DNA from 3 places in the Paenibacillus sp. FSL P4-0113 genome. Region 1 is predicted to be linked to each of the others. Evidence: riboswitches for the same ligand, from Rfam matches in the RefSeq annotation. Region 1 holds a riboswitch; each other region holds the start of a gene.
What was found. A riboswitch is a leader RNA that binds a small molecule or an ion and turns the genes downstream of it on or off. The one in region 1 is predicted to bind glycine.

Region 1 (5,602 bases):
TGCAGCCCGTGAAATGGAATATGGAGGCTTCGGTAATTATAAAAAGCTGAATCAAGAAGATATTTTAGCTATTTTGCGTGCATCGTTATAACATTCAAAAGGGAGTGTCCTCAAGCCTGTGATGGCTGAAGGCACTCCCTTTTGGAATTTATGAATTAACCGTGTGTCCCTTTTCTTCTACTTGAATAGCTGCCCCTACACTGGCACCTGCAAGAATGCCCTTTTTCTTACTAGAATTCAGAGAATCCATATAGATTCGGGTTTCTGCAACGACAATGCCTGACAAACCAAGCAGTGCAATCAGGTTCGGGAAAGCCATCATTGCGTTAAAGATATCTGCCAGCAGCCAAATCGCATCCAGTTTAATGAACGCGCCCCCGCCAACGAGTAGAATGAACAGATAACGGTATGGCTTAATCCACTTGACCCCAAGCAAATATTCAACACAGCGTTCCCCGTAATAGTTCCAGCCGAGCATGGTGGTGAACGCGAACATAATCAGAATAATTGTGAGCAGTTCTGCCCCCAGCGGGAATGCGCTGGAAAATGCTTGCTGAGTCATCAGGCCCGCATCGGTAGGCCCGCTCCACACACCGCTAACCAGTAGCGTCAACCCGGTCATCACACAAATAACCATCGTATCAATAAACACGCCTGTCATGGAAATCAGCCCTTGTTCCGCAGGCCATTTGGTTTTGGCAGCTGCGGCTGCAATCGGTGCGCTTCCCAATCCGGCCTCATTGGCAAAAATACCTCTGGCTACCCCACTTCGCATCGCCAGCATAATCGTAGCTCCGGCAAATCCGCCCGTTGCCGATGTAGTTGAAAATGCCGAATGGAGCACCAGCGCAATTGCGGCAGGAAGCTGGTCAGCAAACCGAATCAGTACGATGAGACAGATCAGTACGTACAAGCCTGTTTTAAAAGGAACGACCTTCGTCGATACCTTGGCAATACTTTTGAGTCCTCCAATAGTAACCAGTCCTGTGAGGATAGCAATAATCAGTGCCGTTACAATGGGCGGAACACCAAAACTGTTTTCCGTCGAAGATACAATCGCTTTGACCTGTGGAAACGTTCCAATCCCGAACAACGCTACCAGCATGCCCGAAAAAGCAAACAGCATCGCCAGCGGTTTAAAACGACGTCCTAGACCTTTCTCAATATAATACATCGGGCCGCCGGAAAATTGTCCATTCCGATCCTTCACCCGGTATTTTACTGCAAGTACACCTTCCGCATATTTCGTCGCCATCCCAAAAAAGGCTGCAACGACCATCCAGAACAAGGCACCCGGCCCGCCCAGCTTAATGGCTGTCGCTACGCCGACAATACTTCCTGTGCCAACTGTAGCCGCTAGCGCCGTACTCAAAGCCGCAAAACTACTTACATCCCCGCTGCCTTCATTCGGGGCCTTACCGATCAGCTTGATCGCCAGGGGCAGGCGGAATACCTGCAACATTTTCAGACGTATGGTCAGCCACAACCCCGTTCCCATGACAAGAATGATGAGAGGCGCCCCCCATATCCAACTGCTAATCGCTTCTAACACATGTACCAAATTCATTTCAACCCGCTCCTCCAGCATATTAGAAAACAAAAAAGAGTCAAATCAGCTGATTCGACTCCTGGAGAGGTTAAAGGCACGAAAAAATACAACCATCTTGTGCAGGTTTCTGCCTCTAATAGCTCATAAAAAAGCCTAGGGTATTCCCTGTCACAGGTTATTCGCGTCTCTGTCCTTTTGCCTGAGAGTTTAAGCAGATGTTCTCTGCGGTGCACCTTCGGCGCCCAATTAAGGGTCTCTCCAGAGTTCTGTCCGTTTACGGTCCCCGCTTGTGGCTGTAAACAGCCTAAGCACCTGAGAGTTTTGCCCCTTCGGTCGGAACTTTCGTTCCATCTCCCGCAAACATCAACCAGACATATGAAATTTTTATTCATTATACAGAAAACTTTCAGCTTATTACAAGTGAAAAGTTTGTGAAGCCCTCTGAAATATTATTATGTCTATCAAAAAAGCGGGTACAGCAGATTGCATCCTTAGGATGTCCTCTGCTATACCCGCCCGAGACGATATGAAATTACAATTCTTCACCATTGGTTGCTATCACATTTTTATACCAGTTAAAAGAGTCTTTTTTGGAGCGTTTGAGCGTTCCGTTACCGTCATCATCCAGATCAACGTAAATAAATCCGTAGCGCTTGGACATTTCGGAAGTAGACATGCTCACGAGGTCGATAGGGCCCCAGCTGGTGTAACCAATCAGATCAACACCGTCAGCAATCGCTTCCTTCATTTGGACAATATGCTGACGCAAGTAATCAATGCGATACGTGTCATGCACAGAGCCGTCCTCTTCCACCTTATCATATGCACCCAAGCCATTTTCCACGATGAACAGCGGCTTTTGATAGCGATCATAAAACGTATTCAGTGTAACACGCAGGCCGATCGGATCGATCTGCCATCCCCAGTCGGAGGACTGCAGATACGGATTTTTCACGCCGCCAATCAGGTTTCCTGCTGCTTTCTCGCCTTCTGGACCTGCCGATACGGTCAAGGTCATGTAGTAGCTAAATGAGATAAAATCAACCGTATTATTTTTCAAAATTTCGGCATCGCCGGGTTCTGTCTGGATCACAATATTATTTTCTACAAAATAACGATTCATATAGTTGGAATATTCCCCACGGGCATGCACATCCGTAAAGAATAGGTTCATCTGATTTTCATGCTGGGCTTTCAGTATATCCGCTGGGTTACACGTATGTGGATAGCTTTCTATACGTGCCAACATACAGCCGATCTGAGCACCCGGGATGATCTCATGTCCCCGTTTGGTTGCCAGTGCACTAGCTACAAATTGATGATGCAATGCTTGATATATCGCTTGTTGTTTGTTTTCTACACGGTCAATAACCACACCGCCACCGGTGAACGGACTCATGGTCATTACATTGATTTCATTAAAGGTCAGCCAGTATTTTACTTTATCCTTATAGCGTGTAAACACCGTTTCGGCATAATTGACGTAATGCTGTATGACTTCACGACCCAGCCAGCCATTATACTTCTGAGTCAGACCTAGCGGTGTTTCATAATGTGACAATGTTACCAAGGGCTCAATATTATATTTGCGCAGCTCATCAAATACATTGTCGTAGAATTGCAATCCTGCTTCATTCGGTTCGTGATCATAGCCATTCGGGAAAATCCGCGACCAGTGGATGGACATACGAAATACTTTAAAGCCCATTTCAGCGAACAATGCAATATCTTCTTTGTAGTGGTGGTAAAAGTCCACACCTTCACGTTTTGGGAAACGGGCATTGACTTTGCCTGCCAAAATGTCTTCGAGTCGCTCGGACGAAATCTCTATAGCGTGATCGTTCTTACGTTCCGCTTTGGGTACATAAGCAATCATGTCTGCGCTGGACAAGCCTTTTCCATCTACGTCAAAAGCACCTTCCAATTGGTTGGCTGCAGTTGCCCCGCCCCACAAGAAGTTTTTCGGAAATCCTTTTAGCGTCTTCGTCATGGTATAAAGACCTCTTTCCGTATATAAGATTTTTACTTTGGCCTAAGTAATCCCATCAAATGCTGCAAATGTGAATCCATACCTAACGGTAACCGTTCTCCTTTGAAATGCATTGACAGATGCTTTAAAATAGATGTAATGCCCTCATAAGCATCCTAATTGTTGTAACGCGTTTCATGTCAAGTATTTTTTTCTTATGTGAGGAGAAGCTCCATGTCGAATCTTGATCAAATTGCAAAACTGGCGGGCTTTTCCAAGGCTACGGTATCCAGAGTATTAAATCAGTCCCCCCATGTCAGTCATGAAACAAGAGCTAAGATTTTGAAAATCATGCAGGAATTAGATTATGTTCCTAATCGGAATGCCATTTCCCTATCCAAGGGTCAGACGCTTCAGATTGGTATCATCACTTCAACGATTAATGAAATTGTTCTTGCTTTTCTGGACAGCTTTGTAGAAATCGCCGGACAATATGAATTCCAGACCATTATTTATACTTCGGGAGAAGACAAAAAGAAAGAGCTTCAAGCTTTTGAAGATTTAAAAAGAAAAAGAGTCGACGCGCTGGTCATCATTTCCTGCGTGAATGACACTGATTTTTTGAGTACCTATTGTAAATATGGCCCGATCGTGGCCTGGCAACGAATGGAGCATACCGATATTCGCTCCGTCGCAATGGATCAATATGAAGGTTACATGCTAGCATTAAAGCATTTGATACAAAAAGGCTATACCCGTATAGCCAATGCTTTTGGTCGTCCGAGCAGCATCAATACCCATAGCAGACAACGAGCCTATGAACAGATCATGAGTGAGCACAATCTGTCAGTGTTGCAACACTGGAATCACTCTTCAATTTATAATATCCGTGATGGCGAACAGGTCGTACGGGATTTGTTACAGCATCGGGGGGAATTCCCAGAGGCTATTTTATGTGCTAACGATTATGTAGCTGTGGGCATTCTCTGCGAAGCACGCAGACAACGGCTGAACGTACCGGGAGATCTGGCGATTGTTGGGTTTGATAACACGGAGCTGTCGCATACGTTGGGGATTACAACCATTCAAAATCCCATCATGGCTCAAGCACAAAATGCTTTTTTCATGCTTTCCCCCCAGCTGATTGGACGCCAAATGGAGCTTCATTCGCTAGAGTACAGCCTCATTGAACGTACGACCACATAAGGTAACGCTTTACTTGCAAATTAGGCAAAAGGGTCTTGATATAAAATGTTTTTTGTCGAAACAGAATAAAAAATGTTGAAATCGCTTTTTTTTGTGCTACAATAGCACTATATCGAAGGATTGTGACCGGTGATGCGGGCAATGCCTGAGTTCAATTGAGTACTATTGCTAACAATAGTATTGAATTGTGCTTAGGCATTTTTTATTGGTAAAGGATGGGAGGGGGAACTTCAATGATTATTGAGAAGGTGCTCAATAACAACGTCCTATTGACTAAAAACGATAAAGGCAAAGAGGTCATCGTGATGGGAAGAGGTATTTCCTTCAAAAAGGTGGCTGGCGATCAAGTCGATGATGATAAAATAGATAAGATTTTCATGTTAAATGAAAACGAGTTCACGGCCAAACTAACCGAGCTGCTGAACGATATTCCTGTATCTCATCTGGAGGTCGTGAATGAAATCGTAACCCATGCAACAGAAGTGTTGGATACGGAGTTAAGCGATAATATTTATTTAACGTTGACCGACCATATTCATTTTGCCATACAACGGCAAGAAAAAGGACTGGCACTCCAAAACGCGATGCTGTATGAAATTAAACGCTTTTACAAAAAAGAATTTGCAGTTGGACTGGATGCTCTCCAAAAAATTGAAAATACGCTCGGAGTAAAATTGGGCGAAGATGAAGCGGGATTTATTGCATTGCATATGGTGAATGCACGGATTGACGGTAACGAAATGAAATCTACACTGAAAATGACTGAGATTGTCCAACATATATTGAACATTATTACGTACCATTACGGGATTGTGCTGGATGAGTCTTCTTTTAGCTATTCGAGATTTTTGACACATTTGCAATATTTTGCGATGCGA
Region 2 (5,602 bases), 210 kb from region 1:
CTACTATGACACCCATCGTCATGATGGCACCGATCACACCTCCACGCTGTCCGTGAATCATCGTGCCCCCTGTATAACCAATCAGCAGCGGCAACAAATAATTTTTCATCGGATCAACCAACTGTGCAAAACCTTCGTTCGGGAACCATCCGGTCGGAATAAAGAGTGCCGTAATCAACCCCCACGCAATAAAGGCTCCCATATTGGGCATAACCATACCGCTAAGAAAACGGCCAAAACGCTGTACGGCGACACGAGTGCCTCCTTTTGAACTTGGCTTTGCGTCCAATGTACTCATATTCAAATCCTCCTTGTAGGTAAGCATCACTACCTTTTCTTAAAATTCATACTAAATGACAGCGCTATCTTCATCAACGAAATGAAAACGTACTTTCGTCATGAACGTTGATGACAACATTTAAATTTAAATTATCCAGGAAGATATTATACCTGCATAATTCTTCTTAATATGACCTGTAGCTATAGAAATTAGTCGAAAAACCGCGCTGGATTATGTATGATTCCTATATGGGGACAACCCACTATATCAGAACAACACACGTAATTACGTTTTCATAAAAAAGACAAAAAAATAGCCGCTACGTCAAATCATAGCGACTATTTTATACAAAAATCGAGCAAACTAACGATGCTCTTATTCAATTAAAAATCAATATAAAATTCCGAATAACACGCTATTATTTCATGCTGCATTGCTCTATTTATTACTCCGAAATCAACTGCTCATACTGATCCGCCGACAGTAGTTTGCCCAATGATTCCTCCACATCTTTATCCATCTCTACTTCTACCATCCAACCTTTGTCATATGGAGATTCATTCACTAGCTCAGGTGTACCTTCCAGCGCTTCATTCACTTTTAATATGGTTCCCGTCACCGGAGCAAAAAGGTCGGATACCGTCTTCACCGATTCAATCGTACCGATCTCCGCTCCCTGCTCAATCGTTACTCCCGCCTCAGGTAATTCTACAAAAACAATATCACCCAGTTGGTGCTGTGCAAAGTCTGTAATACCAATCCGCACCGTTCCATTCTCTGTCCGCTGAACCCACTCATGTTCGTCTGTATACCAAAGTTGCTGCTTCACTTCACCCATTCTGTTCCCCTCACTTCCATATGAATAAAATCGCATTTGCTCACCTGTATTAGACAGGTTAAGATTATGACAATAAGAACACTCATGTCAATAATACTAACAAAAATACTTCATATCACCTCCTATAGCGCTCTATATAAAAATATAATAATTTATAACAAACGCTTACATATCCTTATTTATATATTAAATGTTTTTTCTATTGTTTTTGATGACATTTTTATTGACATTTTGAATGAATTTGCGTATTAATGGGTTATAGCAAATACTTTGGGAAACACCCGACAACTGCAAACGCGGATGAACGCAGAGGGAGAGACTGCCAAAAAGATTCGCATAGCTGTTGCCGCTTGTGAGACAGTTGTGCACGCGAATCGGATCAAGTTGTTATCTGCAAAGCCAGGTAATATACTGCTGATCCCGAAGGTAGCGCCGAAGGAGTAAGCCTGCATTGCAGGTGAATCTCTCAGGCAAAAGGACCTCTGCCGGACGCATCTCTGGAGAGCATTCGCTATTGGAGCGGATCACCCAAGAGGAAACCCGGTACATACCGGGGTAACTTTCTGGTATCAAGGACAGAGCTGAAAAAAGAGTATAGACTGCTGTCTATACGTTTTTTTCGGCCTGTCTTTTTTGTTTAGCCGATTACACCGGATAGGAGTGGAAACATGACTAATTTGCGAAAAACACCGCTATATTCATCCTACGGGACGCAGTCTGGGGTTCGTTGTATTGACTTTGGAGGCTGGGAGCTCCCCGTTCAGTTTAGCGGCATTCAAAAGGAGCATGAGGCCGTCCGGCAACGTGCGGGTTTATTCGATGTATCGCATATGGGTGAGTTTTTGGTTGAAGGCAAAGAGGCCGAAGCTTTTCTACAAAGGGTGACCACGAATGATGTCAGCCAGTTGGAACCAGGTCAGGCACAATATTCACTCCTGTGTTACCCCGATGGAGGTGTAGTAGACGACCTGCTTGTTTACTGCAAAGGACCGGAACGCTACATGCTCGTTGTGAACGCCTCCAACATTGATAAGGATTGGGATTGGTTACTTCGTCATGTGCCTGCATCCGTTCACATGGAGAATGTGTCTGATGCAATAGCATTGCTGGCATTGCAGGGACCGGAAGCAGCACGTATTGCCGCAGCCGTGGCAGATACGGATATTACGAATCTGGCATCTTTCCACTTTCATGAGAACGTGCCATTGTTCGGAGCAAAAGCACTCGTCTCACGAACCGGATATACGGGCGAAGACGGTTTTGAATTTTACGTACCTGCCGCGGAAGCACCCGCCGTATGGGAGGGTTTGCTTCGTTCCGGTGAGTCGTATGGGCTGATTCCCGCTGGACTTGGTGCTCGGGATACACTACGCTTTGAGGCTCGGTTGCCGCTATACGGACAGGAGTTATCTGCCACAATTTCACCACTCGAAGCCGGTCTGGGTTTCTTCGTCAAGCTGAATAAAGGAGATTTTATCGGTAGAGAAGCACTTCAGCGTCAAAAAGAACAAGGGGTTCCTCGTAAATTGATCGGGCTAGAAATGATGGACCGCGGTATCCCACGCGCCCATTATCCGGTATTCGCAGAAGGACAACACATCGGTGAGGTCACAACGGGGACTCAGTCGCCCTCCTTGAAGCGTAATCTGGGCCTCGCCTTGGTGGACAGTCGTTTTAGCGCCCTCTCCACACCACTGGAGGTTGAGATTCGTGGCAAACGCCTGCGTGCCGAGGTGGTGGCAGCCCCCTTTTATAAGCGCCCACGCTGATCTTAAACTCTCCTTATTTCTATAAAGCAAACATGTCAGATATGTATTTCTGGGTTTTCATCTCACACTTTTTTATTAGCTCATTTACGGATTTAAAATTTTGCTTTTCGAAAGGAGCCAGAACCTATGAAGCAGCATCGTTATCTCCCTATGACTGAACAGGATCAAACCGAAATGCTGCGTGTGGTCGGTGTATCATCCATTGATGATTTATTCAGTGACATTCCAGAGGCCATTCGATATCAAGGGGAACTCCCTCTTTCTTCTCGACTCGATGAGAAAGCCTTAACCCGTCACTTGACCGAGCTGGCCGGACACAATGCCAATACAGACACACATGCCAGCTTTCTTGGCGCAGGAATTTATGATCATCATATTCCGTCCGTCATCCAGCACATCACTTCACGCTCAGAATTCTACACTGCCTACACCCCCTATCAGCCGGAAGTAAGCCAAGGCGAGCTACAAGCCATTTTCGAGTTTCAATCGTATATTTGCGAATTGACGGGCATGGCTGTAGCTAATGCCAGCATGTACGACGGAGCGACTGCACTGGCGGAAGCGGGCTCACTGTCCGCCGCAGCTACCCGCCGTAAACAGCTTATCGTATCGAGGTCCGTCCATCCAGAGGCACGTCAGGTATTGGCAACCTATGCACGCGGATTGAATTTGGACATCGTGGAGATCGGCTGTTCGGACGGTGTAACGGATGCTGATGCGTTAGCGGCGGCCGTATCGGAACAGACCGCGGCTGTTTTGGTCCAAAGCCCCAACTTTTTCGGAGCCGTGGAAAATCTACAGCCGATGGCTGACCTCATCCATGCACACAAAGGTCTTTTGGTCGTCAGTGCCAACCCACTGGCACTTGGCTTGCTGGAGACACCCGGCAAACAGGGCGCGGATATTGTGGTAGGAGACGCGCAGCCACTTGGCATCTCCTCTTCTCTCGGCGGTCCGACCTGTGGATACTTTGCCGTTTCTCAGGCACATATGCGCCGTATCCCCGGCCGTATTGTGGGTCAGACCACTGATCGCAATGGTAAACGCGGCTTCGTGCTGACCTTGCAAGCGCGCGAACAGCATATCCGCCGCGAAAAGGCCACCTCTAACATTTGTTCCAATCAAGCGTTGCTAGCTTTATCTGCATCTGTATACTTGTCTGTTATGGGTAGACAGGGGATCAAGGAAGTAGCCGAGCTAAATTTGCATAAAAGCCGATATGCTTTAGAGCAATTGCTGAGCTTGAAGGGCGTAACTGCCTCGTTTAACGCACCGACCTTTAACGAGTTTGCCCTGAGACTGCCTGAGGGTACAGATATGAGCAGACTCCAGGCCGAGCTGCTAGCTGCTGGATTTATCGCTGGCTACGATTTGGGCCGGGACTATGAGGAACTTGCTGGTCACATGTTGATTGCCGTGACGGAGCAAAGAACCAAAGAAGAGATTGACCAATTTGTGCACACCTTGGGGGGATTGCTATGACACATACCGGACAGGATCAGAAACAAGAGCTGTTAAAGGAACACGATCAAGCGCTCATTTTTGAATTGAGCCGTCCGGGTCGCATCGCCTATTCCCTTCCCGAGTGCGACGTTCCCCGTCGCCCGGTGGCAGAGCTTTTGCCAGACTATGCGCTGCGCAGCGAACCTGCAGCATTACCCGAGGTATCCGAAGTAGACGTTATTCGGCATTATACCGCCTTGTCCCGGCGCAATTTTGGCGTGGACAATGGATTTTATCCGCTCGGCTCCTGTACGATGAAATACAATCCGAAGGTGAATGAGGATGTCGCCCGATATACAGGCTTCGCCAAAATCCATCCATATCAGCCCGAGGAGAGCATCCAGGGTGCCATGGAGTTGCTGCATACGCTCCAAAATGATTTGGCTGCGTTAACTGGCATGGATGCCGTCACGCTTCAGCCCGCCGCGGGCGCCCATGGCGAATGGACCGGGCTGATGATGATTCGCTCATACCACGAAGCACGTAGTGAGCGACGTACCAAGGTGCTCGTGCCGGATTCGTCGCACGGAACGAACCCCGCCAGTGCAACCGTCGCAGGCTTCGAAACAGTCACCCTTCCTTCCACCCCTGAGGGGCTAGTGGATCTGGATGCGCTGCGTCAAGCCGTAGGCAACGACACTGCTGCGCTCATGCTGACCAACCCGAACACGCTTGGGCTGTTCGAGAAGCAAATCACTGACATTGCTGCCATCGTGCATGACGCGGGTGGTCTGCTCTACTATGACGGGGCGAACTCCAACGCCATCATGGGGATTACCCGTCCCGGAGATATGGGCTTCGATGTAGTGCATCTCAATTTGCACAAAACGATGAGTACCCCGCACGGTGGCGGTGGCCCCGGCGCTGGACCTGTCGGCGTAAAGCAACGGCTCATCCCTTATTTGCCCAAGCCGCTTGTCGCACGGGATCCACAGGGGGTGTACCACTGGGACCGGGAACAGGGAGATTCTATTGGACGGGTTAAAGCCTTTTACGGGAACTTCGGTATTCTCGTCCGTGCCTATACTTATATCCGTAGCTACGGTCCTGATGGCTTAAAGCGTGTATCGGAATGCGCTGTACTCAATGCCAATTATATGATGCATCGGCTCGCTCCACATTTTGATCTGCCCTACCCTGGACATTGCAAACACGAATTCGTGATGTCGGGGCGAGGCTTGAAAAAATTTGGAGTGCGCACGCTTGATGTAG
Region 3 (5,602 bases), 1.8 Mb from region 1:
AGCAGAAGCAGTGCTTTCCAAGATTGTCCTTTCCTCTAACGAGGTAACTTTGCAACAGGGGGATACAGCTGCATTGACGGCTACGGCTGTTTTTAGTGATGGGACAACCTCAAATGTAACCGTAAGCACGGATTGGAAAAGTGATAACACAGCTATTGCTACTGTGTATAATGGTACAGTTTCGGCCAAGGCTGAAGGGGAAGCCACCGTGGTTGCGACCTATAAAGATAAGGTACAATCGGTTCAGGTACATGTAACGAAAAAGGTTAAGGCGCTGACATCTAGTGTACAAAGCCTGAACTTGCGTTCAAGCGGTACAGGACAGGTTGATTTGACAGCGACATACAGTGATAATACAACAGCTCAGGTTTCGGGTGATGCTACTTGGACCTCGGATAATCAAAAGATTGCAACTGTAGTTAACGGTTTGGTTACCGCTCAGGGAGCAGGTACAGCCAATATTAAGGCCGTATATGGTCAGCAGACCGTAACCATTGCTGTACAGGTAGAGCAAGTTAAACGTCTTGATGTCAGTTCATCAGAGGTTTCTCTTTTGCTGAAGGATACTGAGAAGGTTAAACTTTCAGCGACGTTCCCGGATGGATCGGTACAGGATGTGACAGAGTCCGCTGAGTGGAGCTCCAGCAATGCAGCTGTGGCGGATGTACTGAAAGGCACCATTACCGGCTATAGCGCGGGAAAGGCGACAATTACAGGTAAATATGGCACGATGTCCGCTACGATTTCGGTGGATGTCGATCAAACGAATAAGCTGAAAGCCAGCGAATCCAATATTTTTCTCCGTCTGGATGAATCTAAAAAAATACAGGTTTCTGCTGTTTACCCGGATGGAACAGTAACGGATATCACGGATAAAGCTACTTGGGCATCAAGCGATGAAAAAATTGCAACGGTGAATAAAGGAACGATTATGGCCATCGGTGCGGGTTCGGCAACGGTGACCGCTAAGTATGGAGATAAGACCGTTTCGATCAAGACAGATGTCGAAACCTCTAGATTTCTGGATTTGAGCGAGGACAAGCTGAGCTTGAATGCCAAGGAATCCAAAAAGCTCAAGCTGACCGCAACGTACGTAACAGGTACGGAAGAAGATATCACAAGTAAGGCAGAGTGGAAGTCCAGCAATGAAGATATCGCTTTTGTCAGCGCGGGGGAAGTCACAGGTTATAAAACAGGTGAGGCTACCATCACCGCTTCTTATGGCGGCAAAACAGCTACAGCTACGGTATCCGTAAATGTACCCGGGGATCTATCTCTGTCCTCCAAAACGGCAACAATTGATATTAATGAGGACTATACTGCAACTTTGACGGCTACTTATGCGGATGGGCGTAAGGAAGATGTAACACAGGATGCAGAATGGGCTTCAAGCGCGGAAGATATTGCCTCTGTGTCCAAAGGAACGATTACGGGTAAATCTGCTGGTAAAGCGGTTATTACAGCGACCTATAATGGCAAAAAACTAACAATTAACGTACAAGTGGGCCTTGTAGACCGTCTGGAAACAGACTCGCGTGTAATTGCGCTTGGTGCTCAGGAAACGAAGCAGCTGAAAGTAACAGGAGTTAAGAGTGGTGGTACAAAAACAGATGTAACCAAGGATGCCACCTGGACAACTAGCAATGTAAAAGTGGTTGAAGTTAGCGAAGGTTTGATCAAAGCGAATGGTAGTGGTAAGGCAACTGTGACTGCTTCATATGGCAAGCAAAACATTACGTTTACGGTAGAAGTGGACGTAGCGCAAAAGATTGAAGCGGATGCAATCGCGCTATCGCTCAAATCTGGAGATCAAAAAACCATCGCGATTGTGGTTAAATCGAGCGATGGTAAAGAAAAGGATGTTACAACCCAAGCTGAATGGAAAACGTCCAATTATAAGGTAGCCACTGTTAAAAAGGGTCAGGTTACCGCGGTCAGCTACGGTAAAGCTAACATTCAGGCGAAGTTCGGCGGGAAGATAATCAGCGTACCTGTAGATGTTGATACGCTTAAATATTTGCAAACAGACGAAGTCGCCTTGAATTTGAAGGCAGGACAGCTGGCTAAGGTTACGGCTACAGCCACGTATAAGGATGAGTCGGAGAAGGATGTTTCCAAACCGGCTGTCTGGTCCTCGTCCAGAATTATTGTGGCGACCGTCAAAGACGGTAACATTAAGGCACAGGGCAAGGGCAAAGCAGTAATTACTGTGAAATATGCAGGTAAAATGACGAAGATACAGGTAACCGTTCAGTAATCTGTAACCCGACTAAAAAGAAAAAGAGCAAGCATACGTCCAGCGACGATATGCTTGCTCTTTTCTTTATAAGGACGAATTCTCTTTCCCTAGGACAATGTGGGGGAGAGGTAGTCGCCTTGTTTTATAGAGGGAAAGTAATTGGTTTAAAGCTTAGAAATTACGACTTATTCTTCTTGATTGATGCGTTGCGTGTAAGTGATTCGGTCAAACGCTTGCCAGTCGGCGTCTGAGCCAAGCCGCCTTTGGCGGTCTCGCGGTGCTTCGACGGCATCGCGCTGCCGACTTCAAGCATCACGTCAATGACTTCGTCAGACGGAATAGCGCTGCGCACACCCGCCAAAGCCATGTCCGCTGCGGCAAGCGCAGTCACGGCTCCCAGCCCGTTGCGCACGATGCACGGAATCTCCACGAGTCCGGCGACGGGGTCGCAAATCAGGCCGAGCGTGTTCTTAAGAGCGAGGCCCACGGCGTGAACAGCCTGTTCAGGCGTACCACCGCGCAGCTCGACCATAGCGCCAGCGGCCATCCCGATAGCTGAGCCAATCTCAGCCTGACAGCCTCCCTCCGCGCCAGAAATGAAGGAGTTGTTGGCGATCACGTAGCCAATGGCTCCAGCGGCGAATAGGCCGTTCACCATATGCTCATCATCCCAGCCGAACCGTTCCTGCGCACTGATGAACACACCAGGGATAACCCCACATGAGCCTGCGGTAGGAGTGGCGACAATGCGACCCATAGATGCATTAACCTCCGACACGGAGAGGGCATAAGCCATGGCGAGCGCGGAGGCATCACCGGAGCAGGTCTCCCCTGACCGCAGATACTCGGCCAGGCGCTTGCCGTCGCCGCCCGTCAATCCACTGCGGGATACGGTGTCTTGTGTCTGACCGCGATGAACGGCTTCCTTCATGATTTCATAATAATCAGACATTTGGCGAAAGATTTCTTCCTCCGTTGTATTCGTTTCTTGTACCTGCTCTTGAATCATCAAGCGGCCAATCGTGGTGGATTCTTCAGCGCATAAAGCGCTGATCTCATGCAGATGGCTAAACCGCATCGGATTCAGCTCCTTTTTTCAAATTAATCATCTTAATTTCATACATATGAGGTAAAGAACGCAGTTCCGCAATCAGTTCAGCTGGAGCAGAACTGTCCGTTTCAATGGCGGTGAGTGCTTCACCATCCCGGCCTTTGCGATCTACGTGCATATAGGCAATGTTAATGTGGGCCGCGCCCAGCGCTGAAGTTATTGCGCCCAATGTACCGGGCTTATCCGAGTGGAGAAGCACCAGCGTAGGCAGCTCCCCGGTCAGATTGACCCGGAATTCGTTGAGTTGCTGGACATGGATGCTGCCGCCGCCGATGGAGGAGCCCAGCAGTGTGCGCTGATCCTCGCCCTTCCACAACTCGAAACGGACGGTGTTCGGATGAGGAGCGGGGAGTCCACTGACGGCGAATTCCACGGTCATCCCGGCTTGCTCGGCCCATTGCTCGGCATCTGGAATCCGGTGATCGTCCGTATCGTAATTAAGCAGTCCTGCGATGAGCGCCAGATCCGTACCGTGTCCTTTATACGTATCGGCAAAGGAGCCGTACAGTGTCATACGGGCACGGTCAGGCTGCGCCCCAAGCCAGTGCCGGGCAACGCGTGCGAGTCGCACCGCGCCTGCGGTGTGTGAACTGGAAGGTCCGGTCATGGCCGGGCCGATAATAGAAAATACATCTTTGAAACGCATGGTGTGGCCCCCTGTATGTTCTAATACCATACTATATGGTATTTCCGCGTCTTTGCGCGGTTATGACGGTTCCTAATGCTGACGCACAATGTGAGCACAAAAAAGGACAGGATAAGGAAGTTTCCCTTATCTCTGTCCTCGTTACCTGAGAGTTTCGTGCGGTGTTCTTACCGCCTTACCCCTTGGGTGGCTTGCGCTCTCTCCAGAGTTGCGTCAGATGACGATACATGGACCTGAGAGATTATCCGCCAGCCGGGTGCTGGCGTCTTGCTCCTTCGGTGCCGCCAGAGTGTAAGCCCCCTGGACAGACTCTCCCGTCATCTTCATTCGCGTATACCGTTCTACATGTCTTTCTTAGCGTAATGTATGACGTGCTCGGTGTCAATCACAGGGTTTAATTTTTACATAAACAGGTGCATTTCCAATAAAAAAGATTAAAGTTTACATAATTATGGATGAAATCAGGAAGGAATTAGAAGATTGGCGGCTAATCTGATAGAGGACAAGTACATTTATGGAAATCATAGGAGGGATATTGACGTATGGTAAAAGGCTTGCGGTTCACAGGTTCACGCTTAAAAGGGATGCTGCATCTAGCAGCGATCGTTTCACTGCTGATCGGGATCTTCGTTCCGTTCGGTCAGGTCAAGGCAGAGGGAGCATTGACAGTAGCCGAAGCACTTCAGGGCCAAAGCAGTGGAGGTACGGTGACGGTAGAAGGTTATATCGTCGGACATGCTACCGGATCGAAAACGGCTAACTTTTCTTCTCCGTTTGCGAATGATTTTAACGTACTGATTGCCGACCAGGCCAATGAACGTAGCACGTCTAATCTATTGGATGTACAGCTGACATCCGCGTACAGAGGGCAATTTGGGCTAACAGGCCATCCTGAGCTGATTGGCAGCAAAATCCGTGTGACGGGTACACTCGGCGCCTACAATAATTTTGGTGGAGTGAAAAGCCCAAGCGCTGTTGAACTGGTGAACGGAAGCGAGCCAGGGGAACCTGGTGAACCTGAACCTGGCAACCCGGGTCAACCCGGTACTACATTGCCGGATGGAAAAGGCAAAAAGGTGCTGTTCGATAATACGCACGCACAGACCGCTGGTGCAGCAGATTGGGTCATTGAAGGCGCCTTCTCCGACTTTGCCAATGGACTGCGTAATGTAGGCTTTACGGTAGACCCATTAAATCGTCCCATTCCTTTTACTTATGGAGAGCAGGCCATAACCTATGACAAGCTGCGCCAATATGATGTGTTCATTATTGGTGAAGCGAATGTTGCCTTTAAGGCATCCGAGCAGGCTGCCCTGCTGCAATACGTGAATAACGGAGGGAGCGTCTTCTTCATCTCCGATCATTATAATGCAGATCGTAACAAAAACCGTTGGGATTCCTCCGAGGTTATGAATGGCTACCGTCGTGGAGCCTATACTAATCCGGCCAAAGGCATGACTGCAGAAGAGGCTGCATCACCGGCAATGCAAGGATTAACAAGCTCCGATTGGCTGGCGGCCAACTTTGGCGTTCGTTTCCGTTACAATGCGCTCGGTGATGTGAATGCTACCGACATTGTAGCCGCAGATCAATCTTTCGGTATTAC

Region 2: another riboswitch for glycine. It lies ahead of gcvT (glycine cleavage system aminomethyltransferase GcvT); the one in region 1 lies ahead of MKX46_RS09300 (alanine/glycine:cation symporter family protein).
Region 3: another riboswitch for glycine. It lies ahead of sdaAB (L-serine ammonia-lyase, iron-sulfur-dependent subunit beta); the one in region 1 lies ahead of MKX46_RS09300 (alanine/glycine:cation symporter family protein).

Annotation. Positions count from the first base shown of each region.
Region 1 is NZ_JBBPAZ010000001.1:2,236,975-2,242,576, forward strand. Features, by position in the region: gene MKX46_RS09295 (iron-containing alcohol dehydrogenase) at 1-91, shown strand, start outside; gene MKX46_RS09300 (alanine/glycine:cation symporter family protein) at 149-1,567, opposite strand; glycine riboswitch at 1,727-1,821, opposite strand; glycine riboswitch at 1,840-1,916, opposite strand; gene MKX46_RS09305 (glycoside hydrolase family 1 protein) at 2,082-3,539, opposite strand; gene MKX46_RS09310 (LacI family DNA-binding transcriptional regulator) at 3,753-4,724, shown strand; gene licT (BglG family transcription antiterminator LicT) at 4,958-5,602, shown strand, end outside.
Region 2 is NZ_JBBPAZ010000001.1:2,022,818-2,028,419, forward strand. Features, by position in the region: gene MKX46_RS08475 (PTS mannitol transporter subunit IICB) at 1-298, opposite strand, end outside; gene gcvH (glycine cleavage system protein GcvH) at 726-1,118, opposite strand; glycine riboswitch at 1,511-1,610, shown strand; gene gcvT (glycine cleavage system aminomethyltransferase GcvT) at 1,787-2,887, shown strand; gene gcvPA (aminomethyl-transferring glycine dehydrogenase subunit GcvPA) at 3,014-4,369, shown strand; gene gcvPB (aminomethyl-transferring glycine dehydrogenase subunit GcvPB) at 4,366-5,602, shown strand, end outside.
Region 3 is NZ_JBBPAZ010000001.1:4,052,371-4,057,972, forward strand. Features, by position in the region: gene MKX46_RS17525 (Ig-like domain-containing protein) at 1-2,257, shown strand, start outside; gene sdaAA (L-serine ammonia-lyase, iron-sulfur-dependent, subunit alpha) at 2,418-3,317, opposite strand; gene sdaAB (L-serine ammonia-lyase, iron-sulfur-dependent subunit beta) at 3,307-3,996, opposite strand; glycine riboswitch at 4,208-4,323, opposite strand; gene MKX46_RS17540 (DUF6359 domain-containing protein) at 4,539-5,602, shown strand, end outside.